DNA from 3 places in the Faecalibacterium duncaniae genome. Region 2 is predicted to be linked to each of the others. Evidence: predicted binding sites of a transcription regulator. Region 2 holds the regulator's gene; each other region holds the start of a gene.
The links. Region 2 encodes HrcA, which represses chaperone genes, less so after heat shock. Its sites were predicted from a motif close to TGTTAGCACTCNNNNNNNNNGAGTGCTAACA; they were not measured.

Region 1: GXM22_RS05565 (Hsp20/alpha crystallin family protein) is a predicted target of HrcA. The motif match lies at 5,705-5,735, and genes of this name have one in related genera.
Region 3: clpB (ATP-dependent chaperone ClpB) is a predicted target of HrcA. The motif match lies at 6,150-6,180, and genes of this name have one in related genera.

The regions. Positions count from the first base shown of each region.
Region 1 covers NZ_CP048437.1:1,156,157-1,166,281, forward strand. Annotated here, with positions in the region: gene GXM22_RS05525 (2-thiouracil desulfurase family protein) at 1-447, shown strand, start outside; gene GXM22_RS05530 (HAD family hydrolase) at 432-974, shown strand; gene GXM22_RS05535 (pentapeptide repeat-containing protein) at 971-1,558, shown strand; gene GXM22_RS05540 (aminoacyl-tRNA hydrolase) at 1,571-2,023, shown strand; gene GXM22_RS05545 (DUF5131 family protein) at 2,039-2,920, opposite strand; gene GXM22_RS05550 (macro domain-containing protein) at 3,035-4,066, shown strand; gene GXM22_RS05555 (vWA domain-containing protein) at 4,158-4,817, shown strand; gene GXM22_RS05560 (ADP-ribosylglycohydrolase family protein) at 4,832-5,635, shown strand; gene GXM22_RS05565 (Hsp20/alpha crystallin family protein) at 5,869-6,333, shown strand; gene GXM22_RS05570 (YitT family protein) at 6,583-7,440, shown strand; gene GXM22_RS05575 (alcohol dehydrogenase) at 7,504-8,538, shown strand; gene ade (adenine deaminase) at 8,712-10,125, shown strand, end outside.
Region 2 covers NZ_CP048437.1:2,892,790-2,902,914, forward strand. Annotated here, with positions in the region: gene GXM22_RS13970 (glycoside hydrolase family 25 protein) at 1-781, shown strand, start outside; gene dnaJ (molecular chaperone DnaJ) at 850-2,019, opposite strand; gene dnaK (molecular chaperone DnaK) at 2,136-3,965, opposite strand; gene GXM22_RS13985 (nucleotide exchange factor GrpE) at 4,068-4,697, opposite strand; gene hrcA (heat-inducible transcriptional repressor HrcA) at 4,694-5,767, opposite strand; gene GXM22_RS13995 (stage V sporulation T C-terminal domain-containing protein) at 5,952-6,494, opposite strand; gene GXM22_RS14000 (sensor domain-containing diguanylate cyclase) at 6,584-8,059, opposite strand; gene GXM22_RS14005 (BaiN/RdsA family NAD(P)/FAD-dependent oxidoreductase) at 8,283-9,566, shown strand; gene GXM22_RS14010 (alanine/glycine:cation symporter family protein) at 9,621-10,125, opposite strand, start outside.
Region 3 covers NZ_CP048437.1:626,992-637,116, reverse strand. Annotated here, with positions in the region: gene GXM22_RS02985 (glycosyltransferase family 2 protein) at 1-488, opposite strand, end outside; gene GXM22_RS02980 (sporulation protein SpoIID) at 620-1,690, opposite strand; gene GXM22_RS02975 (HlyC/CorC family transporter) at 1,845-3,164, opposite strand; gene clpB (ATP-dependent chaperone ClpB) at 3,471-6,083, opposite strand; gene GXM22_RS02965 (trigger factor) at 6,321-7,463, opposite strand; gene GXM22_RS02960 (NAD(P)-dependent malic enzyme) at 7,744-8,916, shown strand; gene GXM22_RS02955 (fumarate hydratase) at 8,932-9,771, shown strand; gene GXM22_RS02950 (Fe-S-containing hydro-lyase) at 9,786-10,125, shown strand, end outside.

The DNA.
Region 1 (10,125 bases), 1.4 Mb from region 2:
AGCGCCTGCCTGCTGGGCGAAAACTGCAAATACAGCGGCGGAAACAATTACAATCAGGCGGTTTGTGATTTTGCGCGGGGGCATCAGGTGGTTCCGGTCTGCCCGGAGGTTTTGGGCGGCCTGCCCACACCGCGGTGCCCGGCGGAAATCGTGCAGGGCGTTGTCACGAACAAAGAGGGCATCAATGTGGACCGGGAGTTCCGAGCGGGCGCAGCCAAGGCCCTTGCCATCGCAAAAGAAAATGGGGTGGAGCTTGCCATCCTGCAATCCCGCAGCCCCAGCTGCGGCGTGAAGGAAATTTACGATGGAACGTTTTCCGGGACAAAGATTCCCGGACAGGGCGTTTTTGCCAAGATGCTGATGGACGAAGGCGTCCGTGTTCTGGATGCCGGGGAATTGCCTAAAATTATCTTGAAAAATGAGGACGGAAAATGTCAATCAAACTGATTTGCAGCGACATTGACGGTACGCTGCTGCAATACGGCAAAAAGGAACTGGAAGACGAGATCTTTGAGCAGATACGGGAGCTGCATCGGCGCGGCATTCTGTTTTGCCCGGCATCCGGTCGGCAGTATACCAGCCTGCGCAAGCTCTTTGCACCGGTGGCAGACTGCTGTGTGTTTCTTTGTGAGAACGGCGGCGTGATCTATAAGGGCGAACAGTGCATCGCCAAGAATCCGATGCCCCGTGCACTGGCCGAAGAAATTGCCAACGACCTGTGGACCCGCAGCGACGGGCAGGGCGAAGTGATGCTTTCCGGCCAGAATACTGCATACCTGATGGAGCGGGGTCTGGGAATGCTCCAGCGCATCCAGTTCATCGGGAACAACTATCAGATCATTCATGACCCGTCTGAGGTGCCGGAGGAGATCACAAAAGTATCGGTGTATCTGCACGAAGGCGTAGAATCTTACACGGAACGGTTTGTCCCACGATGGAAAGAGGCAAACTGCGCTGACAGGAGAATTTTATGACAGAGCGCTATTGTGAGGGTGAACGGTTTGCTGACCTGTCGTTCACCGAGGAGACTTTTGAGGATTGCGACTTTACCGACTGCGTGTTTGTGGATTGCTCCTTTACCAAATGCGAACTGGATCATACCACGCTGAACGAGTGCAAATTCGTGCGGTGTGAGATCACAGGTCTGCGCAGCACTCATTCTTCGGTGCAGTCGCTGGATTTTGATGACTGCCGCCTGAATGAAATTGAGTGGGCACCGCTGATGTCCAACGGTGCCTTCCCGGACCCTATCAATACGCTGAAAGAGTGCAGTCTGAAATATAACACCTTCACCGAAATGAACTTTAACCGCTTCGACTTTTCGGACGGCAACGAAATTGTCGGCTCCATGTTTGCCAAATGCGAGATGCAGCTGGCGAATTTCAAGGGTGTAGAACTTCACGAAACGGAGTTCTACCAGTGTGATCTGCGCAAGGCGGATTTCCGGGATGCCGCCGGTTATAAGGTGGACATTCTGGGCAGCCGCCTGAAGGATGCGAAATTTTCCCTGCCGGAAGCGGTGAATCTGCTGGCAGATTTGAAGATCAAACTGTCGTAAGAAGGAGAAAAAATGCGTCAACTCATCATTGCACGAAAAGATCTGCAGATGTCTCCCGGTAAGCTGGCGGCGCAGTGCTGCCACGCTTCGCTGGCATTCCTCACCGACCCCATCGGCATGGGACAGAGCGTGAAACCCATCGAGAAAGACGGAGAAATTACCGGCTATCGGGCAGAAATCATGTTGGAGAAAGCAACCTATGAAGAATGGTTCGATGGCTCTTTTACCAAAACTATCTGCGGGGCAAAGAACCGCAATCAACTGCCGAAAGCAAAGACAATTGCCGAGGAATTGGGACTGGTGGAAAACAAAGACTTCTTCCTTATCCGGGATGCCTGCCACACCGAGCTGGAGCCGGAAGAATTTGATGAAAACGGAGGAGGCATGACCCTGACCTGCATCGGTTTCCGCCCGCTGCCGGATGAAATTGCACATCAGATCAGCCATAAGTTCCATTTGTATTGATAGAATTCCTTTATTTTATAAGCATTTTCCACAGTCACTGCAGCCGTTGCAGATCAACTTGCTACCGCAGGTCTCGCAGTTTGCGCGGAAATGAGGCACATAGAGATCTTCCTGCGGGATGGGGTAGCCCCAGTCGTCCACGAGGTCAAAATGAATGGGCCTGCCCTGATAGTTCATGCCGGATTTACAGGCCATTCGGCTTTGCAGCTGCTTGTTTGGCAGGTGGTAGCGCCTGCCGTCCTTGATGAACACGGTGCCGGTCTCGATAAAGCAGAATGTTACGTTGGCATCCACGCATTCCTGCCGGAGAGACTTGACCCAATCAAAATTGCAGGGGCGGGCACCATCGTAGTTTTCGCCGCCGCAGATGACCTGCTCGATTTGCCCGGCGGAAAGGTACTGCCGGATGCTTACTGGCCCGATGAAGGGCGCGCACATGATGCCCTTGTGTTTGAAGGGCAGGTCGAACAGGATGGGAATGCGCTCATCGGCGCGGCGCTGATTTTCACAGGTGACGTTGAAAAAGATGTTGTCCCAACCGCTGCCCCAGTCCGGCGGCAGGCACTCCCGCACCCGCTGCGGCCGTTTGGTGAGAAGGAAAAACACCACATCGCTGCGCTGGCGCATGATGTCCCACGCCTCAGCCCGCCACGGGTCGGCTTCTTCCAAGAAGAAGTCCGAGGTCATGCAGACCCGGATCTGCTCACCACTCTGGATTTTGTAGTGTCCGGTGCGGTCTTTCTGGAGCGGATAGGAAAAGCCGCTTTTCGTTTTGTAGATCTCGGCTCCGTTCTGGTCCCGCATCCGGTCGAGAAAATACATGTAGCAGTTCTGGCAGCCCTCGCTGCACTTGACGCAGCCGTGCCATGGATTCCAGATGTCGTGCAGGAAGCTCACCCTCTTTCTGTACCTATTATTATAATAGCTGCGCGGACAGGAAACAAGAGCACCCCTTGCACTGCCCCGCCGGATGTGATAGGATGAAGAAAACCATGTGAGGGAGGAACCACCATGCCGTTTCTGATGATCCGCAACGACATCACCAAGGTGGCGGCGGATGCCATCGTCAACCCGGCGAACCGGAACCTTTTGCAGGGCAGCGGCACCAGCCGTGCCATCTATCAGGCAGCAGGGGAGCAGGAGCTGACCGCCGCCTGCGAAGCCATCGGCCGCTGCGATTTGGGCAGAGCCGTGTGTACCCCGGCGTTCGGTCTGCCCGCAAAATATATTTTCCATGCAGTCTGCCCGGCGTGGCACGGCGGCGGGTTCGGCGAAGCTGAACAATTAGCCGGTGCATACCACTCTGCACTGAAATTAGCCGCAAAGTACCACTGCGAGAGCGTGGCCTTTCCGCTGCTGTCCAGCGGGAACTACGGCTACCCCAAGGAGCAGGCCTTCCGCATTGCGGTGGATACCATCACGCAGTACGTCATGGAGCACGACCTGACCGTGTATCTGGTGCTTTACGACCGGGGCTCGCTGGCCGTGAGCCGGAAGCTGTTCGCCTCGGTGGAGGAGTACATTGACGACCACTATGTAGCACAGAACGATGAAAGCTACGGATTTGGCCGTCGGCGCAGGGAATTGTCAGAGCAGCGGAGGCTTCTGGAAGAAGATGCTGCCCTGCCGATGCTAGGTGCAGTTCCGGCACCCGCCGCGGCACCCAGGACAGCCCGCAGTCTGGAAAGCCTGATGGACAACCTTGGCGAGAGCTTCACCACTCGGCTGCTGCGGCTCATTGACGAGCGGGGGCTGAAAGACTCCACCGTGTACAAGCAGTCCAACATCTCCCGGCAGCATTTCTCCAAAATTCAGTGCAACCGCGACTACAACCCCAAAAAGAAAACCGTGCTGGCCTTTGCGGTTGGGTTGCACCTGTCCGAAGATGAAACCATCGACCTGCTCAAGAGTGCGGGCTATGCCTTTTCGGATGGCTCCAAGCGGGACTGGATCGTGCGGTATTGCCTGGAACACAAAATCTATAACATCAATCAGGTCAATACGCTATTGTTTGAATACGATCAGGAACAGCTGGGTGCGTGATTTGTCGCCTGCCCGTTGACCTTTTGCCCTTCGGTTTGTGGTATCCTTTTGCCAACGAAAGCGATACACCACAAAACGGAGGGCATTTATTATGAAGAAAAATCTTACCGAGCTTGTTTTCATTCTGGACCGCAGCGGTTCCATGGGCGGGCTGGAGCAGGACACCATCGGCGGGTTCAATGCTATGCTGACCCGGCAGAAGGAGCAGGAGGGCGAGGCCAACGTGACCACCATCCTGTTCGACCATGAGGTGCAGCTGCTGCACGACCGTTTTCCGCTGAAGGCTGTTGCGCCGCTGACCGAAAAGGACTACTACGTCCGGGGCTGCACGGCGCTGCTGGATGCCATTGGTTATGGCATGGAAAAGATGGTGAATATCCAGCGCCATCTGCCGGAGGACGAGCGTGCCGAAAAGGTCATCTTTGTCATCACCACCGACGGACTGGAAAACGCCAGCAAACGGTTTGGCTATGAGAAGATCCGCCGGATGATCGAGCGGGAAAAAGAGCAATACGGCTGGGAGTTCCTGTTCCTCGGTGCCAACATGGACGCCGTGAAGGAAGCTGCCCGCTTCGGCATCGGGGCAGACCGGGCGGTGCGGTTTGAGAATGACGCACAGGGCGTGGCGGTCAACTACCACGTTGTTAGCGAGACAGTCTCCCGGATGCGGGAAGCACCCTGCTGCGCGTCCATCGGCGCAGAGTGGAAAGAACAAATCGAAGCTGATTTCCAGAAGCGGCATCATAGGTAAGGGAGGAAACAGCCATGTTAGGAGCAATCTTGGGTGACATCGTGGGCAGTCCCTATGAATTTGACCACAACAATTACAAGCACAAGGATTTTCCGCTGCTGAGCGAGAAATCGCACTTCACCGATGATACCGTCATGACCGCTGCGGTGGCAGTTGGTCTGATTGACGGAAAGGGTCTGCCGGAGAGAACATTTTGTGCAGTGCAGCATGAAATGCGGTTCTGGGGCCGTGAATATCCCCATGCCGGTTACGGCGGGATGTTCCGCCGGTGGCTGCACGCAGAAAATCCGAATCCCTATGGCAGTTTCGGCAACGGCTCGGCTATGCGGGTGTCGGCAGCGGGCTGGCTGTTCGACACGCTGGACAAAACGCTGGAAATGGCAAAAGTGACCGCTGAAGTCACCCACAACCACCCGGAGGGCATCAAAGGCGCGCAGGCCACGGCGGCAGTGATTTTTCTGGCCCGTACCGGCCACAGCAAGCCGGAAATCAAACAATATGTGGAGCAGACCTTCGGCTATGACCTGAACCGCACCTGCGATGAGATACGCCCGACTTATCATCATGTGGAGACCTGTCAGGAAACTGTGCCGGAAGCAATCATTGCTTTTCTGGAAAGCGTCAGTTTTGAGGATGCACTTCGCAATGCGGTCTCTCTGGGCGGCGACAGCGACACCCTTGCCTGCGTCACCGGCGGCATTGCCGAAGCTTTTTACGGGATGCCGCAGGAACTGCGGGACGAGACTTTGAAACGTCTGCCGGAGGATATCCGGGAAGCATATGAACTGTTGTGCTTCATGATTGCCAAGATGATATAAAATGCGATGATGCGACTGAATTTTGAAAAGATTGCATAGGATTTTATAAAAGTATTATTCTTTCGTGAATTTTAGCACTCTTCTATTGACACTGCTAATGAACGGTGCTATAACAGTGGCGTGCTCAGGAGGAAGGGCAAAAGGAGAGCCGCAAGGCTCCCCGGAAAGCCTTTCCGAGTGGACGCTTCAGATTTTTTGCCCCGACCCGAACGCCGGGATTGGAGGAATGATTTATGCTTATGCCGACTGTTTTCCATGAAAACCTGTTCGATGATTTCTTCGATCCGTTCTGGAATGACGCTGCACTGGAACGTATGATGAACCGTGAGGCTCGTGATACCTTTGGTAAGCGTGGTGCAAACATGATGAAGACCGATGTCAAACAGACGGACAACGGCTACGAAGTAGCTGTTGACCTGCCGGGCTGCAAGAAGGAAGACGTTCAGATGGATCTGAACGACGGCTACCTGACCATTCAGGCAGTGCGCAGCCACAGCAACGACGAAAAGGATAAGAAGGGCCGCTATCTGCGGCGCGAATCCTTCTCCGGCACCTGCGCGCGCAGTTTCTACGTGGGCGATGTGAAGAAGGAAGACATCCACGCAAAGTTCGAGGATGGCGTCCTGCACGTCGAGCTGCCTGCTCCTCAGCAGACGAAGGCTTTGCCTGAGAACCCGAACCTGATCGAGATCGAGTAAAACGCCGGTCGTGTGCGCCAAAGCACAACGCACATAAGATGCCCCCGGAGAGCCGCAACAAGCCCTCCGGGGGCATTTTTGTTTCGCTATCTTTTCCGCAAGGGAAAATCATGGTATACTGAGAACAGCAACTCGGAATTTATGGAGGTACTTCACTATGGAATACAAACGCTTTGGCGGTAGGCTCCTTGTCCGCATCGACAAAGATGAGGAAATCGGTGAAACAAATTTGATTTTAGGGGGACAAAGATGAGTGATGTAAAAGAAAAGACCGGCGCAGTCCTGAGGGAGACGGCAGTCCTGACCGGGGCGGTGGCGATCATTGCGGCGGGCGTTTTCTTTTTTCTGGTGCCGAGCCATACATCCGTCAGCAGCATTTCCGGCCTTGGCATCGTGCTGTCCAATTTTGTGCCGCTGCCCTTGTCGGTCATTACGATGATCCTGAACGTCGTGCTTCTCATCATCGGGTTCTTTACCTGCGGCAGAGAATTTGGCGCAAAGACCGTATACACCAGTGTGCTGCTGCCGGTGTTTCTGGGGCTGTTTGAAAAGCTGTTCCCGGAGTTCGGCTCGATGACCGGCAGTCAGGAGCTGGACGTGCTGTGCTATATTCTGGTGGTCAGCATCGGGCTGAGTATTTTGTTCAACCGCAATGCATCCTCCGGCGGGCTGGATATCGTGGCAAAGATCATGAACAAGTACCTGCACATGGAATTGGGAAAAGCCATGTCTCTGTCGGGAATGTGTGTGGCGCTTTCCGCGGCCCTGGTCTACGATAAAAAGACCGTGGTGCTGAGTATCCTCGGTACTTACTTCAACGGCATCGTGCTGGACCATTTCATCTTTGATAACAGCATCAAACGCCGCGTCTGCATCATCACCGAAAAAGAGGAGACGCTGCGTCAGTTCATCCTCCATGACCTGCACAGCGGTGCGACCATGTACGAGGCCATCGGTGCATACAATCTGGAAAAGCACAACGAGATCATTACCATCGTGGACAAGAGCGAATATCAGAAGCTGATGAACTTTATCAACCGGGAAGACCCCAAGGCTTTTGTTACCGTTTACAATGTGTCCAGCATGCAGTATCAGCCCAAGATCTAATCGGCGGAGAGCTGCGTGGTATACTCAAGTCCGGAAATATCAAAGCGCATGGAGGTAAAAAGCATGCTGACCTATACCTATGTTTCAGAGGGGACGTTTGCCCTGATGGAAAAACCAAAGCCGGTGCTGCAGCACGAGCGGGACGCCATTGTAAAGGTGACCCTTGCCAGCATCTGCTCCAGCGACCTGCACATTAAGCACGGCAGCGTGCCCCGGGCGGTGCCCGGCATCACCGTAGGGCACGAGATGGTGGGCATCGTAGAAGAAGTGGGCAGTGCGGTGACCAATGTGAAACCCGGCGACCGGGTGACGGTGAACGTGGAGACCTTCTGCGGAGAGTGCTTCTTCTGCAAAAAGGGCTTCGTGAACAACTGCACCGATCAAAACGGCGGCTGGGCACTGGGCTGCCGCATCGACGGCGGGCAGGCGGAGTATGTCCGGGTGCCCTTTGCGGATCAGGGACTGAACAAGATCCCGGACGGCGTCACCGATCGGCAGGCGCTGCTGGTGGGCGATGTGCTGGCCACCGGCTTTTGGGCGGCACGCATTTCGGAGATCACCCCCGAGGATACCGTGCTGATCCTCGGTGCAGGGCCGACTGGCATCTGCACGCTGCTGTGCGTCATGCTGCACAGTCCCAAGCGCATCATCGTCTGTGAAAAGGACGCAAGCCGCCTGCAGTTCATCCGTCGGCACTACCCGCAGGTGCTCACCGTGCAGCCGGAGGACTGCGCCGCCTTTGTGCGTGCCCACAGCGACCACGGCGGGGCCGATGTGGTGCTGGAGGTGGCAGGGGCAGACTCCACCTTCCGGCTGGCATGGGAGTGTGCACGGCCCAACGCCATTGTGACGGTGGTGGCACTGTACGATAAGGCGCAGACCCTGCCGCTGCCGGAAATGTACGGCAAAAACCTCACCTTTAAGACCGGCGGCGTGGACGGCTGCGATTGTGAAGAAACGCTGCGTCTCATCGCAGAAGGCAAGATCGATACCGAACCGCTCATCACCCACACCTACCCCCTGCGCCGGATCGCAGAGGGCTACGAGCTGTTTGAAAAGAAACGGGACGGCGTGATCAAGGTGGCAGTGGAGTGCTGACGGTGTGCGCCAAGTCACACACGCACATAAGGTGGCCCCGGAGAGCTGTAACAAGCCCTCCGGGGCCATTTTTGTTTCCCGACATCTTTTCCGCAGCGGCAGGGCGTGGTAGAATAAGGGCAGAACCGATCCACAGGTGAAAAAATCGAACTTCAGAGAGAGGAGATGTTTCTATGCAGTCCGATGAACTGAAACGCCGGATCTCGGCAGGCAGAGGAGATGCTCTGGCCGATCTGGTTTTGAGAAATGCCAGAATCGTCAATGTGTTTACCGATGAGATCGACACCGCTGACATTGCCATCAGCGGAAATTCGATCGTGGGCGTGGGAACGTATCATGGCCGGAAAGAAGTTGATCTGCACGGCAAATATGTCTGCCCGGGCCTGATCGATGGGCATATCCACATCGAAAGCTCCATGCTCTGTGGTCCGGCCTTCGAGCAGGCAGTGCTGCCCCACGGTACCACTGCGGTGGTCACAGACCCGCACGAGATCTCGAACGTTGCGGGGCTGGAAGGCTTGGATTTTATGCTGGAAACGACAAAAAATCTGACCCTTTCGGTTTATTTCATGCTGCCCTCCTGTGTTCCGGCCACGGATCTGGATGAATCCGGTGCGGTGCTGAACGCAGAACAGCTCCGGCCTTACTACGGCGATCCCCGTGTGCTGGGGCTTGCGGAACTGATGAATGCCTACGGAACGGTGCGCTGTGACCCGAAGATCCTGCAGAAGATCCGCGACTGCACCGAAGCGGGAAAGATCGTGGATGGCCATGCGCCGCTTTTGAGCGCTAAGGACCTGAATGCTTATATTGCGGCAGGCGTTCAGTCCGATCACGAGTGCTCCAACATCGAGGAAGCCATGGAAAAACTCCGGCGCGGACAATACATCATGATCCGGGAAGGAACGGCTGCCAAAAATATGGAGGCCCTGATGCCGCTGTTCCGGGAGCCCTATTGCAGCCGCTGTATGCTGGTGACGGATGATAAGCACCCCGGTGACCTGCTGGACAGCGGACACATCGATTCCAACATCCGTAAAGCGATCCGGCTGGGCGCAGACCCGGCAGTGGCCGTCAAAATGGCAACGCTGGTCCCGGCACAGTATTTTGGGTTCAAGCAGCGCGGTGCCGTAGCACCGGGGTACCGGGCAGATCTGGTTGTGGTTTCTGATCTGGAATCCTTTACGGTCGAACAGGTTTACAAGAATGGCACGCTGGTGGCCGAGCACGGAAAAACGCTGAAACCCGCACCGCTTGACATCGACCGTGTGAGATTTTCCCACGTTATGGATTCCTTTGATCTGGATGAGATCACACTGCAGGACCTGGAACTTCGGGAAAGCGGGGAGCAGGAGCGTGTCATCTGCCTGAACCGGGGCGAGCTGCTTACGGAGGAAAAAATCATCCCGTTCCAACGGCATCCGGGCAAAGCTCCCGGTGTGGACCCGGAACACAACATCGTAAAACTGGCCGTTTTTGAGCGGCATCATCACTCCGGCCATGTGGGCATTGGCTTTTTAGGAAACTTCAGCCTGAAATGCGGAGCCGTTGCATCGAGCATCGCACATGATTCCCATAACCTGATCG
Region 2 (10,125 bases):
GCTGCAGTGGCTGTGGGAGTTCTTCTTCGGCAAGGATGAGGAAGAAACGCCCCAGTATTCCGGTTGGCGCACCGAAAACGGCAAGACCTATTATTACGACCAGAACACCCACCAGACCGTCACCGGCATCCAGAGCATCGACAACAAGCTCTATTATTTTGATGCCTCCGGCGTTCAGCAGCCCGCCACCTTCGGCATCGATGTTTCCAAGTACCAGAGCAGCATCGATTGGGACAAGGTGAAAACGGCAGGTGTGGAGTTTGCCATCATCCGTATCGGCTACCGCGGCTACGGCTCCGGCGCGCTGGTGCAGGACCCCAAGTTTGAGGAGCACTTCACCAACGCCCGCAACGCCGGGCTGCGGGTGGGCATCTACTGCTTCAGTCAGGCCGTCAACGAGAACGAGGCCCGCGAGGAAGCACAGGCCTGCGTCTATGTGCTGAATGGCCGCCAGCTCGATTACCCCATCTACTTTGATACCGAGGCTTCCGGTGCAGGCAATGGCCGTGCCGATGGTCTGGGCGTGGAAGACCGCACCAAGTGTGCTGTGGCTTTCTGCGAAGAGGTCAAGGCACTGGGCTACAAGCCCGGCGTGTACGCCTCCACCACCTGGTTCCGCAAGCGGCTGGATATGAGCCAGCTGTCCAACTACTACATCTGGAACGCCCACTACAACGTGGCCTCCAGCCCCATTGCCTGCAATATGTGGCAGGGCACCTGCACCGCCCGCATCCCTGGCTACGGCGGCCAGATCGATGTGAACATCAGCTATATGGGCTGATCTGATGGCAAACAAAAAGAGCGAAGATTCAGTTGAATCTTCGCTCTTTTTTGATGCATCTTATGTTTTTAAGCAAACATATCCTTCAGCTTCTTGAAGAAGCCCTTGCGCTTTTCATAGTTTTCCTCTTTCAGGGTGCCCTCAAACTTCTTCAGGGCATCGCGCTGGGCCTTGTTCAGCTTCTTGGGGATCTCCACCTCGCACTTGACGTACATATCGCCCCGGCCGCGGCCGTTCAGATACTGGATGCCCTTGCCGCGCAGGCGGAAGGTGGTGCCGCTCTGGGTGCCTTCGGGCACGGTGTACTCCACCTTGCCGTCAATGGAAGGCACGGTGATGCTGTCGCCCAGAACCGCCTGGCTGTAGGTGATGGGCACCGTGACCCAGACATCATAGCCGTCGCGCTGGAACACCTCGCTGGGCCGGACCGTGACCATCACGATCACATCACCGGCAGGGCCGCCGTTGGCACCGGCATCGCCCATACCGCGCAGTGCAAAGCTCTGATCGTCATCGATGCCCATGGGGATGGACACCTCCAGCGTTTTCCTGGCGGCAGTTTTTCCGCTGCCGTGGCAGACCTTGCAGGGGTTCTTGACCAGCTTGCCCTTGCCGCCGCAGCGGGAGCAGGGCTGCTGGGTCTGCATCACGCCAAAGGGAGTGCGCTGCTGCCGGATGACATAGCCGCGGCCGCCGCAGTCCGGGCAGGTCTCGGGGCTGCTGCCGGCGGCGCAGCCGCTGCCATGGCACTCCGTGCACTCCTGCTGGCGGGTGATGGTGATGTTCTTCTTGCAGCCATGCACGGCCTCATCAAAGCTCAGGGTGATCCGCACACGGATATCCTGACCCTTGCGGGGGGCGTTGGGGTTTGCCTGACGGGCAGAGCCGCCAAAGCCGCCGAAACCGCCGCCAAAGATATCACCGAAGATATCGCCCAGATCGACCCCATCGCCGCCAAAGCCGCTGAAGCCGCCCGCGCCGCCGCCGTTCTGGGCTGCATAGCTGGGGTCCACACCGGCAAAGCCGTACTGATCGTACAGCTGGCGCTTCTTCGGGTCCGAAAGCACCTCGTTGGCTTCATTGACTTCCTTGAACTTTTCCTCGGCATCCTTATCGCCGGGGTTGTAGTCCGGGTGGTACTTCATGGCCAGCTTGCGGTAAGCCTTTTTGATCTCCGCATCGGTGGCCGTTTTGGATACTCCCAGCACTTCGTAGTAATCGCGCTTTTCCTGTGCCATAACCATACCTCTATAAAACCAGCAAAGGCCGCCCCGGCAAAACCGGAGCGGCTTTTGCTTTTATCCGGCACGCCTGCCCGCCGGTTTGGCCGGGCATCTGCCGTTTGTGTCAGAACTTAGACTTCCTTGAAGTCAGCGTCCACAACGCCGTCATCGTTGGGCTTCTGCTGGTTGTTTGCGCCAGCATCGGGGCCGGGCTGTGCGCCTGCAGCCTGCTGGGCAGCAGCGGCAGCCTGATACATCTTCTCAAAGACATGGCTCAGCTCATCCTGCTTTGCCTTGATCTCATCGATGGAACCGGACTGAACAGCGGTCTTGAGGTCGGCCAGCTTTGCCTCAGCTTCGCTCTTCACGTCAGCGGGCATCTTGTCGCCGTTCTCCTTCAGCATCTTCTCAGTCTGGAACACCATCTGATCAGCACCGTTGCGGATATCGACCTCTTCACGCTTCTTCTTATCATCGGCAGCAAACTGCTCAGCTTCCTTCACAGCCTTGTCGATATCTTCCTTGGACATATTGGTGGAAGCGGTGATGGTGATGTTCTGCTCCTTGCCGGTGCCCAGATCCTTCGCGCTGACCTTCACGATGCCGTTTGCATCGATATCGAAGGTAACTTCGATCTGAGGCACACCACGGGGAGCCGGAGCAATGCCATCCAGGTGGAACACACCCAGGCTCTTGTTGTCGCGGGCAAACTCACGCTCGCCCTGCAGAACGTTGATCTCAACAGAGGGCTGGTTATCAGCGGCAGTGGAGAACACCTGGCTCTTGTGGGTGGGGATGGTGGTGTTGCGGTCGATGATCTTGGTGCACACGCCGCCCAGGGTCTCAATGCCCAGGCTCAGCGGGGTGACATCCAGCAGCAGCAGGCCCTTGACATCGCCCTGCAGAACGCCGCCCTGGATGGCAGCGCCCACAGCCACGCACTCATCGGGGTTGATGCCCTTGAAGGGCTCGCAGTTCAGTTCCTTCTTGACTGCATCGTAGACAGCGGGGATACGGGTGGAACCACCGACCATCAGGACCTTCTTCAGGTCAGAGGGACGCAGGCCTGCATCCTGCAGAGCCTTGCGGACAGGGGTCATGGTGCGGTCAACCAGATCAGCGGTCAGCTCATTGAACTTTGCGCGGGTCAGGGTCATATCCAGATGCTTGGGGCCGGTAGCGTCAGCAGTGATGAAGGGCAGGTTGATCTGGCTGCTCATTGCGCTGGACAGCTCGATCTTTGCCTTCTCAGCAGCTTCCTTCAAGCGCTGTGCAGCCATCTTATCCTTGCGCAGGTCGATGCCGTTCTCATTCTGGAACGCATCTGCCATCCAGTCGATGATGCGCTGGTCGAAGTCATCGCCGCCCAGGTGGGTATCACCGTTGGTGGCCAGAACCTCGGTCACGCCGTCGCCCATCTCGATGATGGAGACATCGAAGGTGCCGCCGCCCAGGTCGTAGACCATGATCTTCTGGTCCTCTTCCTTATCGATGCCGTATGCCAGAGATGCGGCAGTGGGCTCGTTGATGATACGCTTGACGTTCAGGCCGGCAATGGTGCCTGCGTCCTTGGTTGCCTGACGCTGGCTGTCGTTGAAGTATGCAGGAACGGTGATGACTGCATCGGTGACAGTCTCGCCCAGATAAGCCTCAGCATCTGCCTTCAGCTTCTGCAGGATCATAGCGCTGACCTGCTGGGGAGTGTACTCCTTGCCGTTCAGGGTCACCTTGTGGTCGGTGCCCATATAACGCTTGATGGAAGCCACCGTGTTCTCAGGGTTGGTGATGGCCTGGCGCTTTGCGACCTGACCCACCAGACGGTCGCCGGTCTTGGTGAAGCCGACAACAGACGGGGTGGTACGTGCACCCTCAGAGTTAGCGATAACAACGGGCTCGCCGCCCTCCATAACAGCCACGCAGCTGTTGGTAGTACCAAGGTCGATACCAATGATCTTACTCATAATGAAAGCTCCTCTCAAATTCAGAACGTTTTTTGTTTATGTGATGCTCAAATGTTACCAAGCGGATGTTATATTTGAAAACCCTTGCGGGGTCTTGCAAAATCACTCTGCCACAACAACGGTGGCATGGCGGACAATCTTATCGCCCAGCTTGTAGCCCTTCTGGTAAACCGTGATCACGGTGCCGCTCTCCTGCCCATCGGGGGCGGGGATCTGCTGCACGGCATTCATAAAGTTGGGGTCAAAGGGCTTGCCCAGCGCCTCGATCTCCTCCACATGGAGGGCGTTCAGCGCCTTGGCGGCTTTGTCCAGCGTCATGGTCACGCCCTTCTTGTAATTCTCGTCGGTGGTGGGGGCGTTGGCCGCCATATCCAGCGTATCCAGAATGGGGATGATCTGGTTCACGGCAAAGGACACACCGTCGTTGAACTTCTGGTCAGCCTCACGGGTGGAGCGCTTGCGGTAATTCTCATACTCGGCGGCCATCCGCAGCAGCTGATCCTTGGCCTGATTGGCATTCTTCTCAGCCGCGTCCAGCTTTGCCTTCACGGCCTCCAGCTCCCGGGCCTTCTTGTTGAAGAAGCCATCCTTTTTCTTGGGGTCTGCCGCTTCAGCGTTCGTCTCGGGAGCCGCTGCCTGCTCAGGTGCAGTTTCCGGGGCGGCCTGCTCGGCGGTGTTGGGCTCCACGGCAGGTTCTTCTGCCTGCGGGGTCTTTTTTGTTTCTTCGCTCATTCCAGGTCCTCCTTATAGATCACAGTCCGCCGGGGTGCGGCTGCCTGCGGGGTATCTTTTCGTTTGCCGCTCATTCCTTCGCCAAGCTGATCGGCAAAGGTGTGGAGCAGCGGCATCAGCTTCTGGAAGGGCATCCGGGTGGGGCCGATGAGGGCCACGGAGCCCCAGAGGCCTCCGCCCACCAGATACCGGTCACTCACGATGCACAGGCCGGGGATCTGAGGTTCCAGATCCTCGCCCAGCAGGATGCTCTCGCTCTGCTCTGCCGGGGGTGCAATGAGGGCGGCGGCCTGCTCTTCGTCGTTCAGCAGGCTCAGGATGCTGCCCACCTTGCCGTCCAGCTGGGGCCAGTCCAGCAGGTACTGCTCACCACCCAGATACACATGGGGCTGGGTGGAATCCTGCAGGATGGCGGCGGCAGCGCTGATCACCGGCACCAGCTCCGGGCTGATCTGGCTGCACAGCTCTGCAAGGAGCCGGGGCGACAGATCAACAGGAGCCACAAAGGTCAGATTCCGGTTGAGCAGGGCGGCAAGCGCCGCTGCATTTTCCCGGGAAAGACCGGTGCGGACCCGCGCCACACGGGTGCGGACATAACCGGCAGTGGTCACAGCCAGCACCGCTGCGGCGCTGCGGCCCACCTGCACCACCTCGTAGTGGGCGATGCAGAGATCCTCAGCACAGGGGGTGCTGACGGCGGCGGTGCAGCCGCTGATGGCGGCCAGCGCCTTGGCGGCACCCTGTGCCAGCTTTTCCGGCTCGTGGTCAAGGCTTGCGAACACCGCGTCCACACGGGCGCGGGTCACACGGTCCAGCGGCTGGTCATCGTTGAGAAGATGATCCAGATAATAACGGTAGCCCTTGGCACTGGGGACACGGCCTGCGCTGGTGTGGGGCTGCTCCAGCAGACCCAGCTTGGTCAGCGCGGCCATCTCGTTGCGCAGCGTGGCACTGGAAACTGCCATATCAAAGTAGTTTGCCAGCACACTGCTGCCCACGGGCTCGCCCTCGAGGCCATACAGCGCAACGATTGCCTGCAAGACACGCTGTTTGCGTGCATCCATCGTCATAGCGCCTGCCTCCTTCGTTCGCTTTTCGTTCTTTAGCACTCCTTCTTCCTGAGTGCTAAGACCATTATATCCAATTTTGCGGCGCTGTCAATAGCTTCTCAGAAAAGTTTTGAAAGATTCATAATTCTGTCATAAAGGCCCCACAAAAAAGAGCCGCCCTGCGGCGGCTCTCCTATATAATAGATCATTCCTCCATCTGCTTTGCCAGAAATGCCGCCGCCACGTTCACCGCCTTGAGCTGGGCGGCATCGGGCTGGGCAGTGCGGTCCTCCGTAAGCAGGCCCACACTGCCTGTGACATCCCCCGCCGCAATGATGGGCACGGCGCACAGCAGCGCCCGGGGTGAGCCCTCACAGGGCAGCAATGCCTTTTCGGGGCTGCCATCGCTCTGGTAGGGCTTGCGGCTGTCCATCAGCTTTTCCAGCGGCTGGCTCACGCTGCGGTCTGCCAGATCCCGCCTGCCCGCACCGGATGCCGCCAGAATGCGGTCCCGGTCTGAGACAAAGGCCGTCAGGGCAAAGCACTTGCTCAGCACATCCACATACTGGGCCGTCACCCCGCTCAGTTCCCCCATGGGCGAATACTTTTTGAAGATGACCTCGCCGTCCCCTGTTGTGAAGATCTCCAGCGGGTCTCCCCTGCGGATGCGCTGGGTGCGGCGGATCTCCTTGGGGATGACCACCCGCCCCAGCTCATCGATGCGGCGCACGATGCCGGTTGCTTTCATAAGGTTCCCTTCCTTTCCATGTTCCGGTTTTGCTTCCAGATTTCTGTGAAGTATGGTTATTCTGTGGAAACAGGAAAGGAATTATTCATTCAGCTCCGGCCGGAGCGCTGCTTATCCTCATACATCCGGTGGTCGGCCAGGATGCGGATGGCACGCACATCATCGCTGTCGCAGGGGTAGACCGCACAGCCGCAGCTGGTGCCAACCTGCACCTCTGCATCCTTCAGGCGGTAAGGCTCCCGGATGACTGCCTTGATCTTTTCCACCCGGCTCTTGCAGAACCCCTCCGTTATGGCTCCGTTGACGATGAGGGCGAACTCATCCCCGCCGATGCGGAACACCGCATCGCTCTCCCGCACGCAGCCCCGCAGGCGGCTGGCCACCTCCTTGAGCAGCTGGTCGCCCACATCGTGGCCGTAACGGTCGTTCACAGGCTTGAAACGGTCAAGGTCGAGGTAGAACAGGACAAACGGTGTCCTGTTCAGCTCGTTTTCTTTCAACAATGCGTCAAAATAGCGTTCATTATACAGTCCGGTCAGGCCGTCGGTGTTGGCCAGGTCCTCCATCTGCTGGCGGGCCTCCTCTTCCTGCCGGAGGGCGCGCTCCTTTTCCTCCACGCGCAGGCGGGCATCGATGCGGACACCGTGCACCAGCACGATGCCTGCGCAGAAGAACAGCCCAGCCAGCAGCAGGATGGTGGCGTTCTGGATCTTCCGCATTCCACTGTCCACCACGTCACGGCCGACGATGCCCACAATGGACAGATCCTGAAAGCCCACAGGCTGGTAGACCAGATAATAGTTCTTGCCCTCAAGCCAGCAGGAAAGGCTGCCGCTGCGGCCCTCTGCCACGTCCTGCCGGGCCCGGGTCAGTGTGCCCGCATCCACCTGCGCATACTTCTGCAGGTAGTCGAACAGGTTGTCCATCCAGTCCTCGATCTCGCTCTTGGGCTCCTCCGAGAGCATCACATCGCCATCGGGATGGATGATGTAGCAGTCGCTCTGGCCGCCGTAAGCACTGCCGCCGATCAATTCCTCTATGGTCTTATTCCGATAGCTCACGGCAAGGCTGGTGTAGGTGGTGCCGTCGATCTCCACCGGCGCAATGGGCGCAGAGTATACCACCCGGCGCTCCCCGCTCCGCATGATGTAGCTGGACACCGTAGGCTTGCCGGTGCGGTACATCTCCTCAAAGGCCGTCCAGAGGTGATCCACTTTTTCATGCTTGCCCCGGATGCTCCAATATTCGCAGTTTTCATTGAACAGATACACGCTGCTGTACCGCCAGATCTCCCGCTCGGCCTCATAGCTGCGCAGGCGTTCCTCCGCCAGGCCCTCCTCATTGGCAGCCTGCAGGCTCTTGCCCCACTCGTTCAGCATGTTCCAGTTGCTCCGGCTGAAGATGGTAAACGCCTTATCCACCTGCTCATAGGTCTCCAGCAGGTTGCGGGTGCCTTCGTCATAGAACTGCTGCCGGATGTACAGGATGTACCAGCACAGACCTGTCACCACGACCATCGCCAGCAGCAGCGCAGCTGCCGTCCATCTTTCTTTTTTCTTCCACATATTCAGCTTCTCCTCAGCAGAGTCCCAACTCTCTGCCCTTTTCCGGCTGCATTTCCACAGCCTGCGAAACCACGCAATTCCGTCGAATCAACACTACCAAATTCTGCTTTTTCTGTCAAGGCTTTCGCCAAAGATTATTCGCTGCAAATTTGGGGCATTCTTCTATCCTTTTGCTGCTGTGTATGTTATAATAAAATGTATGGATTTCTGAGGGGGTGCTCTTATGCAGCAGATCGTGATATTGGGCGGCGGTGCAGCGGGCCTTGCCGCCGCATTGGCCGCCGCCCAGTCTGCCCCGGCAGGGGCAGTGCGGGTGACGGTGCTGGACCGCAACCCCAGGTGCGGCAAAAAGCTGTTGGCCACCGGCAACGGCCGCTGCAATTTGGACAACACCGGCATTGCACCGGAGCAGTATTTCACCGCTGACCCCGCCGCCCTGCGGCACCTGCTGGCCGCGGTGGATGCCGCCGCACCGCTGGAATGGTTCGCGGCGCTGGGCCTGTACACCCGCACCGATGAGGCCGGGCGGGTGTACCCCTACTCCAACCAGGCCGCAGACGTGCTGGCCCTGCTGGAAGGCCACCTTGCCCGGCTGGGCGTGGAGGTGCGCACCGGCTGCACTGTGCAGACCCTGAGCCAGAACCGCAGCGGCTATACCATCCTGTGTGAGAATGCCGAGGGTCAGGACCAGACCCTGCGGGCCGATGCCGTCATCTGCGCCATGGGCGGCAATGCCGGGCCGCAGTTCGGCACCGACGGCTTCGGCACCCGATTCGCCGCCCAGTGCGGCGGAAAGCTGGAGCCGCTGTACCCCTGCCTGACCGCCCTGCAGACAGCAAAGCCCAACCGATCTCTGGCCGGCATCCGGGCCAAGGCCGCTGCCACCCTGCTGGACCTCGACCGCCACTGCACCGTGGCTGTGGAAAACGGCGAGGTGCAGTTCACGGACTACGGGCTTTCGGGCATCTGCATCATGCAGCTGTCCGGCCATCTGGCCCCGGGGCGGGGGCCAAAGCGCCCGGCTGTGGAGCTGGACCTCTTCCCCATGCTGGACGAGACTGCCCTGACCGCCCTGTTTGCGGCCCGGGTGCCCCTGCTGCCGGGCAAGGCACCTGCGGATTTCTGGACAGGTCTGCTCAATCCCAAGCTGGGCCGCGCCCTGTGGGCAGCGGCAAAGCTGCCTGAAAAACCGGTGGACACCCTGCCGGATGCCGCCTGGCAGGTGCTGGCCAACGCGGCCAAGCACTGGCTGTTCGAGGGCCTGACCCCCTGCGGCTGGAAGCAGGCCCAGACCACCGGCGGCGGCCTGAGCCTGACCGAAGTGACCCCCAGCTTCCAGTTCAAGGGCTGCCCCGGCCTTTACTTTGTGGGTGAAACGCTGGACTGCGCCGGCAGCTGCGGCGGCTTCAACCTGCACTGGGCCTTTGGCAGCGGCATCGCCGCCGGGCGTGACGCGGTGCGGAGCCTGAAGCGGCCTGCCCCGAAGCCGAATAAAAAGAAGCGATAAAGAATGACCCTCTCCATCCCGCATCTGACAGACAGACTGCAGGGACGGAGAGGGTCATTTTCGTTTCAGGTACGCTTGTGTCTCCCGGACCACCACTCCCGAAAGCCCCACCACGCCCACAAGATTGGGCAGCATCATCAGGCCGTTGAAGGTATCGGAGAGCGCCCAGGCCAGATCCAGCTTCATCACAGCACCCACCAGCACCATAGCCGCAAACACCAGTTTATATCCTGCGGCGGCACACTCCCCCAGCAAATACACCACTGCCCGGGTGCCGTAATGGCTCCACCCCAGCGTAGTGGAATAGGCGAACAACAGGACCGACACCGCGATGAACTGCGGCCCGAACGCCCCAAACACCGTGGAAAAGGCCTGCCCCACCAGTGCGGAGCCTTCCACGCCGGTCAGGGCCGCACCGGTGTCCAGATCCACAAGGCCGCTGGTGAGTACCACAAGGGCCGTGAGGGTGCAGACCACCATGGTATCTGCAAACACCTCGAACATGCCCCACATTCCCTGCTGGACAGGCTCCTCCACGTTGGCCGCGCAGTGCACCAGC
Region 3 (10,125 bases), 840 kb from region 2:
ATGAGGGCGGCTTCCTCGTTGCAGGTGCGCTCGGCACGCACCATCCGGTCACGCAGGAGATCCAACTCCTTCTCATAGCCCGCGATCATCTCGGCGGTGGCAGGCTGGACCGTGCAGTACAGAGCCGACTGCTGGGCACGGCCCCGGCTGCGCCAGCGGAAATCCCGGTAGTAGCCCCGGCGGGCCAGTTCCTCGGCCCAGCCCTCAGCCACGTTGCTGCCGGTAAACACCAGCAGCACCTGTCCGGGCAGCTGCGCGGGCATCTCCACCCAGGCGGGGTCCTCCACCACCAGCAGGTCTGCCTGCCGGGCAGCCACTGTAAAGGGGTTGGCATCCACGCCCGCCCGGTGCAGGGCCTTTTCCAGTGCCGGGGTCTCGGCGTTCAGCACCGCAGCTGTTGCCGGGGCCAGCTCCTCCGCAATGCGCTGTGCCAGCAGGCGGCAGCGCTCCATGTCCTGCTTTGTTTCCTTTGCTTTCTCCAACTGCATTCCGACTTCTCCACTTCACTGGGCCATTCCGCCGCCCAGACGCATTTTTACAAACTATAATAGTATACCAGATTTCGTCCCGTTTGAGAAGCGCTTTTCCGCATTTCCTGCGCTTTCCGGTGCAAAATTTATTACAGCCCCAGCAGGCTCCACAGCCAGCCGAACAGGCCGCCGTTCGAGCTGCCGCTGCCCACCGTGCCAAAGGACACGCCGGTATAGTAGTGGCGCAGGATGTCCCGGTAGCCCATGCCCTGCTCCTGCGCATAGCCCACCATGCCGCACTGGCTCATGCCCACACCGTGGCCGAAGCCATAGTAGTTCATGCAGGGGGTTCCGTTCTCGTCCGCGCTGAAATCAAAGCAATAACGGGAGGAAACGAACTGGCCGATGTAGCGGTAGCTCTTTCCGTTCGAGACAAAGGTATTGTACTGGACAAAGCCGCCCAGATCCTTATGGGTGGTGTCGGCGCTCTCGTAGGGCTGGCCGGTCTTGCTGTCGTTATACTCGATGTAGCGGTAATCCTTGCCGATGATCCGGCGCATCAGGTTGTGATACTGCTCCTCGTAGGGGCTTTCCACGCTCTGCAGATAGGGCACATCGGTGCCCCAGGCATCCAGACCGGAGCAGGTGCCGTACACGCCGGTCTGGGTGTTGTACCCCGCGCTGGCCGACCACACTGCATCGATGACGCTGCCGTTGCAGGTCAGCACCTCGTCCTTGACCTCAGAGACTGCCCTGCGGATGGCGCTGCGGGCAGAGGAAGGGATCTGATCCACGGGGGTGTACACCAGCGCGTTGGCCGAAGAGCCGTATTTCTTGTGGTATTCCAGATAGGAGTGGATAGCCACCGCCTGCGCTTTCCACGCCTGCTGTGCCGCCGCGTCACTGACATAGCTGCCGATGGAGCCCAGCTCGGTGTAGGTGATGCCCACCAGACAGTCCTCAAGATCCAGGGTCACGTTCCGGCGCAGGCCCTGCCCCTTGACGTTCAGGTAGGGCATGGTGATGGTATCGCCAGAGCCGAAGAGCCAGCTCAGGCAGTTTTCCTCCTCGTCCGGGATCAGAGTAGTGTTGGCACCGCCCATGGTGGTGGCACCGGCGGGCAGGGTGTCCCCTTCCGCTGCAAAGGCGGCAGGCACTGCCATGCAGAGCAGCACCACCGCCAGCATCAGCGCCGCACACCGGCGCGCAAACTTCGACATCCGTTTCAAGTTCCTTGTCCTCCTGCGTTCTGTATTTTATTCAGTTTAGCACAGTGCAGGGCCGCGGGCAAGGACTTGAATCAAGAAAACGCCGCCGGGCAGAGCCAAAAGCTCCACCCGGCGGCGTTTCACTGTTTCTATCTTACGCTTCCTGTCAGCGGCTCTCCCCGCGCTGTGCAAGGCGGGAGAAGCGCTTATCCTTTTCGTCGTCCTTCTCGGCATCCTCAGCCGGGGCGGCGGGGGTCAGGCGCACTTCCGTCACGCGGCGCTTGGCGGTGCGGGTAACAACACCATCGTACTCGCCCAGGGTAAAGCGGTCGCCTACCTTGGGCAGATGGCAGGTCTTTTCCTGCACCAGACCGTTGACGGTATTGGAATCGATGTCCTCTTCCTCCGGCAGGTCGAGTTCCTCATACAGATCATCGACGCTGGCAGAACCGGACACCAGCCAGCTGCCGTCCGACTGCTTGCGGAAGTCCTCAGTGACCTCGTCGTGCTCATCCCAGATCTCACCCACCAGCTCTTCCAGGATATCCTCCAGCGTGATGATACCCTCGGTGCCGCCGTATTCGTCCACAACAACGGCCAGGTGGTGGTGCTGCTCCCGGAGGGTGCGCAGCAGCTGGGAGATCTGCGTGGAGCCCGTGGTATACAGGGTGGGCACCACCAGATCATCGATCTTGGTCGCCTTTTTCAGGCGGGCGATATAGAAATCCTTTTCATGTACCACACCAATGATGTTATCAATGGTGCCGTGGTAGACAGGCAGACGGGAGTAACCGGACTCCGCAAAGGTCTGGGCCAGCTCCTCCAGCGGGATATCATCCTCCACAGCCACCACATCCACACGGGGGGTCAGGATCTCCTCCACCTCCACGTCATCGAACTCGATGGCGCTGCGGATGAGCTCGCTTTCCCGGTCGGTCAGTTCGCCGTCATTTTCAGCCTCGCTGACCATGGTCATCAGCTCACCCTCTGTGATGGTATCGGCCTCGCCGCTGTGGACAAAGTGGCCCAGCAGCTTTTTCCACTGGGTGAACAGCCAGGTCAGCGGGGTCATCAGGGCCATCAGGAGCACAAGGAAGGGCGAGACTGCCGTAGCCACCTTTTCCGGCATCTCCTTGGCCAGGCTCTTTGGAGTCACCTCGCCAAAGATCAGCACGATGATCGTCAGCACAATGGTGGACACCGTAGCGCCCCGCTCGGCACCCAGCATCCGGGTAAACAGGATGGTGCCGATGGAAGCGGCGGCGATGTTCACGATATTGTTGCCAATGAGGATGGTGGAAAGCAGCTTGTCATACTGCTCCGCCATGGCCAGCACCCGGGCGGCAGAGGAATCGCCGTCCTCGGCGCGGCTTTTCAGGCGGATCTGATTCAGGGAGGAAAATGCGGTCTCGGATGCGGAGAAAAAGGCGGAGAAACCCACCAGGATCACCAGCGCTACCCAGAGCGTCATACTGCCATCGTCCATAATAAAGGAAAATCACACTCAACTTTCTGTTTTTTATTAAAGAACGGACTCCCTCAGTCTGCTTCACAGCCAGCGCCCTCAAAGAGGGAGCCTTGCCGCACGGTCAGCCTCCCTCACCGAGGGAGGTGGCATCGCGCAGCGATGACGGAAGGAGTTCTTTCCTAGGGATACAAAAATGTGCTTTCCACCGTGGCTGTTCCGCGATGAAAAGCACATCAATGTTACTTGTTATAATATCATATTCCGCACCCCCATGCAAGCATTACAGCCGGCACAGAGGTACAAAACTGGTAAAACTGTGGAAAATCATTTCAGCACAAGGGCATTTCCGTCGTAATCCACGGTCAGGGTGCTGCCCTCGGCATAGCGGCCCTGAATGATCGCCTTGGCGATCAGGGTCTCCACCCGGCTCTGGATGAACCGTTTGATGGGGCGGGCACCATAGACGCTGTCGTAGGCAGAATCGATGATGTAGTCCTTGGCGGCGGTGGTCACGTCCAGATTCAGATGCTTGCCCTCGTCCATGCGGCTGCGCAGGTCTGCCAGCTGCAGATCCACGATCTTGCGCATCTCGTCCTTGGTCAGGCTCTTGTAGTAGACGATCTCGTCCAAACGGTTCAGGAACTCGGGGCGGAACTTGCTTCTCAGCAGCAGGTCGATCTGATGCTTTGCCTCGTCGCTGAGTTCGTTGGAACCCTGTGCCCGGCGCTGCTCCAGATCGTTCAGGATGATGTCACTGCCCAGATTCGAGGTCAGGATGATGACCGTGTTCTTGAAGTCCACGGTACGGCCCTGGCTGTCGGTGATGCGGCCATCGTCCAGCACCTGCAGCAGGATGTTGAACACATCGGGGTGGGCCTTTTCCACCTCATCGAACAGCACCACGCTGTAGGGTTTGCGGCGGACAGCCTCGGTCAGCTGACCGCCCTCCTCATAACCCACGTATCCCGGAGGCGCGCCGATCAGGCGGCTGACGCTGAACTTCTCCATATACTCCGTCATATCGATACGCACCATGTTGCGCTCATCGTCAAACAGAGCCTGTGCCAGCGCCTTGGCCAGCTCGGTCTTGCCCACACCGGTGGGGCCGAGGAAGAGGAAGCTGCCGATGGGGCGGTTGGGGTTTGCGATTCCGGCGCGGCTGCGCAGGATGGCCTCGCTCACCTTGGTCACGGCCTCGTCCTGACCGATGACTCTCTTGTGGAGCACATCGTCCAGGTGCAGCAGCTTCTCGCGCTCGCCCTCCACCAGCTTCTCCACCGGGATGCCGGTCCAGCGGGCCACGATCCGGGCAATTTCCTCATCGGTCACACGGTCACGCAGGAGGCTGTCCTCCTTCTTCTCGTTGGCCAGCTTTTCCTCCGCTTCCAGCTGTTTCTGCAGCTCGGGCAGCTTGCCGTATTTCAGCTCAGCAGCCTTGTTCAGGTCATACTCACGCTGGGCTTTCTCAATGGCGGCATTGGTCTGCTCGATCTGCTCACGCAGGGTCTGTACCTTGCCAATGGCGTTCTTCTCGTTTTCCCACTTTGCCTTCATGCTGCGGAACTTATCCTGCAGCTCGGCCAGTTCCTTTTCCAGCTCATGCAGGCGGCTCTGGCTCAGGGCATCGGTCTCCTTTTTCAGGCTGACCTGCTCGATCTGCAGCTGGGTGATGCGGTGGGCCAGATCATCCATCTCGCTGGGCATACTGTCCATCTCAGTCTTGATCATGGCGCAGGCTTCATCCACCAGGTCGATGGCCTTATCCGGCAGGAAACGGTCGGTGATATAGCGGTCAGAGAGGGTTGCGGCGGCGATCAGCGCATTATCGCTGATCTTCACGCCGTGGAACACCTCATAGCGCTCCTTCAGGCCACGCAGGATGGAGATGGTGTCCTCCACTGTGGGCTCATCCACCTGCACCGGCTGGAACCGGCGCTCCAGAGCGGGGTCCTTTTCGATATACTGGCGGTATTCGTCCAGCGTGGTTGCGCCGATGCAGTGCAGCTCGCCCCGGGCCAGCATGGGCTTGAGCAGGTTGCCCGCGTCCATGGCACCGTCGGTCTTGCCCGCACCCACGATGGTGTGCAGCTCATCAATGAAGAGGATGATCTTGCCCTCGCTCTTCTTGACCTCATTCAGGACGCTCTTCAGGCGCTCCTCAAACTCGCCGCGGTACTTTGCACCGGCCACCAGTGCACCCATGTCCAGGCTGAACACGGTGCGGTTCTTCAGGTTCTCGGGCACATCGCCGCGCACGATCCGCTGGGCCAAGCCCTCGGCGATGGCGGTCTTGCCAACGCCGGGCTCACCGATCAGGCAGGGGTTGTTCTTGGTCTTACGGGACAGGATACGGATCACGTTGCGGATCTCCTGATCACGGCCGATCACGGGGTCCAGCTTCTGCTTCCGGGCCAGATCGACCAGATCCTGGCCGTACTTCTGCAGAGCGTTGTAGGTATCCTCGGGGTTGTCGTTGGTCACGCGCTGGTTGCCGCGCACGGCAGTCAGCTGCTGCAGGAACGCATCCTTCTTGATGTTGAAGGCGCGGAACAGCTCCGTGGTGTTCTGGGTCGGCTCATCCAGCAGGCCCAGGAACACATGCTCCACACTGACGTATTCGTCCTTCATGGCCTTGGCTTCCCGGGCGGCGGCGCTCAGGACTTTATCCGTTGCCTGCGAGATATAGACCTTATCGGGGTCACGGCCGGAGCCGGACACCCGGGGCAGGGCCGACAGCTTTTCGGCCACGGCAGCGGCAAAGCTGCCCGGGTCCACGTTCAGCTTCTGCAGAAGCTGCGGGATCAGGCCCTGCTCCTGCGAAGCCAGGGCGTGCAGCAGATGTTCCGGCTCCAAAGCGTTGTGCTGGTACTCCACAGCCAGCTGCTGGGCAGCCTGCAGAGCTTCCAGCGTTTTCTGCGTATATTGATTGGTATTCATAGAATCGACCTCCATTCGTACCGAAAATGTTATTTCAGCAGTCTTTCAGATTGATTGCCATTTCATTTTTAGCACTCTATCTGTTCGACTGCTAAAACTATACTCCAAACACCCCACTTTGTCAATAGGGTTTTCGATGGTACGGCAACAATTCACAAATTGTTTGCAAACAAGACAAAAATGCCGCCCCGGCGGACCCGAAGCGGCACAAGTTCTCTTGATAGGGGGGCAGGGCACTCAGCTCACCACTGCGCTCTCCGTCAGCGCATCGGTGACGGCATCCATCAGGGCGACCATAGTGCAGTAGTTCTCACCGTAGGTGCCGGTGTAGGAGGAATAGGTATCGATCTGCTCCTGGGTGGGCACGATGTCCAGTGTCTCGGCCACTGCCTGATAGAGCAGAGCCTCCTTGGAGTAGGTGGTGATGCTGTCGCTCATCCCCTCCAGCAGGTCATCGGCGTTCTCATAGCCAGCGGCGGTCTGCACAAAGCTGTCCAGATCGTAGCCGTAGTAGTTGGCCATGGTGTAGTAGTAGTTCAGGCACTGGTTCACCTGATAATCGGTGACCTCCTTGGGCAGCTCCTTGAAGGTGGAGTTCGCCAGCAGGTCGTCCATGATGGCGTTCTGCAGGTTGGTGTTGTAGAGCATCTTCTGGTAGAGCGCTTTCAGCTCCTCCACGGTGTGAACATCATCGCTCTCGCCGTAGTTCTCGGCCACCCACGCGTCGGTCAGCTCGGGCAGGACCTTCTCACTGATGTAGTTCAGGGTAACGGAGAACACAGCTTTTTTGCCGCTCAGGACAACGGTGTTGCCCTCGGAATCGGTAGAATCGCTGTATCCCTCCGGGAAGGTCACGGTGACATCAAAGGTCTCGCCGGGGGTGTGGCCTACGATCTGATCCTCAAAGCCATCGACGAAAGTACCGCTGCCCAGGGTCAGGCTGTAGCCGCTGTAAGTGCCGCCGCTGAACGCAACGCCATCCACGGAACCGGCATAGTCGATGTTGACGGTATCACCGTCCGCTGCGGCACGGTCCGTTACCTGCTTCTCAGTGGCGTGGTCGCTGAGCAGGCTGTCGATCTCGCTCTGGATCTCCTCCTCGGTGGGCTCGATCTCAGAACGCTTGAAGGTAAGGCTTGCAAAGTTCTCGGGCAGGGTGACATAGTCAAGCGCTTTCACGCCCTCCCAGTAGCCGTTCTCGTCCAGACCGCTGCTGTAGGAGAAGTTCTCGTAATCGTAATCTTCCGCGCTGCCGTAAACAGCGGCGGCTGTGCTGGAAGCGGCAGAAGAAGAATCAGCGGACTTGGAGCAGCCTGCTGCGCCCAGCACCAGCGCACCGGCGCAGAGCAGGCAGACCGCCTTTGTGATGATCTTTTTCAAAATAAAGTTCCTCCTGTTGGAACACCGGCATCCCGCCGGGTTCAGATTCGGGTCGCATAGTACAGACCTTATTATAAAGGGCAAAAGTGAAAAAGAAAAGAATTTTGCAGAAATTCCACAAATAGAGCGCCGGGTTTGTCCGACTTTTGCGGGGCACCGGCCGAAAAAGCGGCTTTTCCGGTGGAAATGCCCGCCCGGTTCTGTTAAAATAAAGGAGATACGAGAAACCCCGGCCGCTCCCTTCCGCGGGAAGCGCCCGATACAAACGGAGGAACACCCCATGGATTACAACAAAGCCGCCCTTGAAATGCACGAGACCCACCACGGCAAGGTGGGCATTACCAGCAAGGTGGAGGTCAAGACCCGTGATGACCTGTCTACCGCCTACACCCCCGGCGTTGCCGAGCCCTGCCGCAAGATCAAGGAAAACCCCGACGATGTTTATAAGTACACCTTCAAGGGCAACATGGTGGCCGTTGTCTCCAACGGCACCGCCGTGCTGGGCCTGGGTGACATCGGCCCCGAGGCCGGTCTGCCTGTGATGGAGGGCAAAGCCGTGCTGTTCAAGGAGTTCGGCGGCGTGGATGCCTTCCCCATCTGCATCGATGCCCACGATGCCGCCAGCGTGATCGCAGCCTGCAAGGCCATTGCCCCCACCTTTGGCGGTATCAATCTGGAGGATATCAAGAGCCCCGAGTGCTTTGAGATCGAAGAGACGCTGGAGCGGGAGCTGGATATCCCCGTGTTCCACGATGACCAGCACGGCACCGCCATCGTGGTGACCGCTGCCCTCATCAACGCCCTGCGCGTGGTGGGCAAAAAGATGGAGGACGTGCACATCGTCCTGAACGGTCCCGGCGCTGCCGGTACTGCCATCATCAAGATGCTGATGACCGCCGGTGCCAAGGATATCGTGGCCGTGGACCAGTTCGGCACACTGTACAAGGGCTGCAACAGCGCCGAGGCCCACAAGAACTGGCTGGGCGAGGTGACCAACCCCCGCCAGATCAAGGGCGGCCTGAAGGAAGCCATCGAGGGAGCCGACGTATTCATCGGCGTGTCCCGCCCCGGCATCCTGACCACCGAGCTGTGCAAGACCATGAACAAGGATGCCATCGTCTTTGCCATGGCCAACCCCACCCCCGAGATCATGCCGGACGATGCCAAGGCAGGCGGCGTGCGCGTGATGGCCACCGGCCGCAGCGACTTCCCCAACCAGGTCAACAATGTGCTCTGCTTCCCCGGCCTGTTCAAGGGCGCTTTGAGCGTTCGCGCCCGCGACATCAACGACCAGATGAAGCTGGCCGCAGCCTATGCCATCGCTGACCTGATCACCGATGCCGACCGCAGCGAGGAGAACATCATCCCCGGCGCATTTGACCCCCGTGTAGCCGAGGCCGTGGCTGCTGCCGTGGCAAAGGCTGCCCGCGAGACCGGCACTGCCCGCCTGTAAAGGGAGGAACACGAGATGAGGAACATCTCCGCACAAGCCATCACCGACGCCGTAGCCCGGCTCTGCATCGAGGCCAACACCCGCCTGCCGCAGGATGTGCAGGCGGCGCTGGACAAGGCCCGGCAGGAAGAGCCCTGGCCGCTGGCAAAGAATACCCTGGACCTGCTGTGGTCCAACCTGAGCGCCGCCAGAGAAAAAGACCTGCCCATCTGCCAGGACACCGGCATGGCCTGCGTGTTCGTGGAGCTGGGCACCGATGTCCACATCGACGGCAGCTTTGAAGCCGCCATCCACGAGGGCGTGCGCCGCGGCTACACCGACGGCTACCTGCGCAAGAGCATCGTGGCCGACCCGCTGCGCCGGGGCAACACCGGCGACAACACCCCCGCAGCCATCACCGTTCATCTGGTAGACGGCGACGGCTGCACCATCACCGTGGCCCCCAAGGGCTTTGGCAGCGAGAACATGAGCCGCATCCAGATGCTCAAGCCCGCCGACGGCGTGGAGGGCTTCCGGAAGTTCGTGCTGGAGACCGTCCAGCTGGCCGGTTCCAACCCCTGCCCGCCCATCGTGCTGGGCATCGGCGTAGGCGGCAGCTTTGACAAGGTGGCTTATCTGGCCAAAAAGGCACTGCTCCGCCCGCTGGATGTTCCCAACCCCGATCCCTATTATGCCGGTCTGGAGCGGGAGCTGCTGACCGCCATCAATGAGCTGGGCATCGGCCCGCAGGGCTTTGGCGGCCAGACCACCTGTCTGGGCCTTGCCATTGAGCAGATGCCCACCCATGTGGCGGGCCTGCCCGTGGCCGTGAACGTTTCCTGCCATGTCACCCGCCGCGCGTCGGCCCAGCTGTAAGGAGGGGCTTTGCAATGGAATACAGACTGACCACCCCCTGCACCGCCCAGGATCTGGCCCCCCTCAGGGCAGGCGATACCGTATTGCTCTCCGGCGTGGTGTATACCGCCCGGGATCAGGCCCACAAGCGGATGATCGAAGCACTGGACCGGGGCGAACCGCTCCCCTTCGACCTTGAGGGCAGCGCTATCTACTACGTCGGCCCCACCCCGGAGCGCCCGGGTGAGGTCATCGGCTCTGCCGGCCCCACCACCAGCGGCCGGATGGATGCCATGAGCCCCCGCCTGCTGGACCTGGGCAACAAAATTATGATCGGCAAGGGCAAGCGGGATGCCGCTGTCAAGGAGGCCGTTG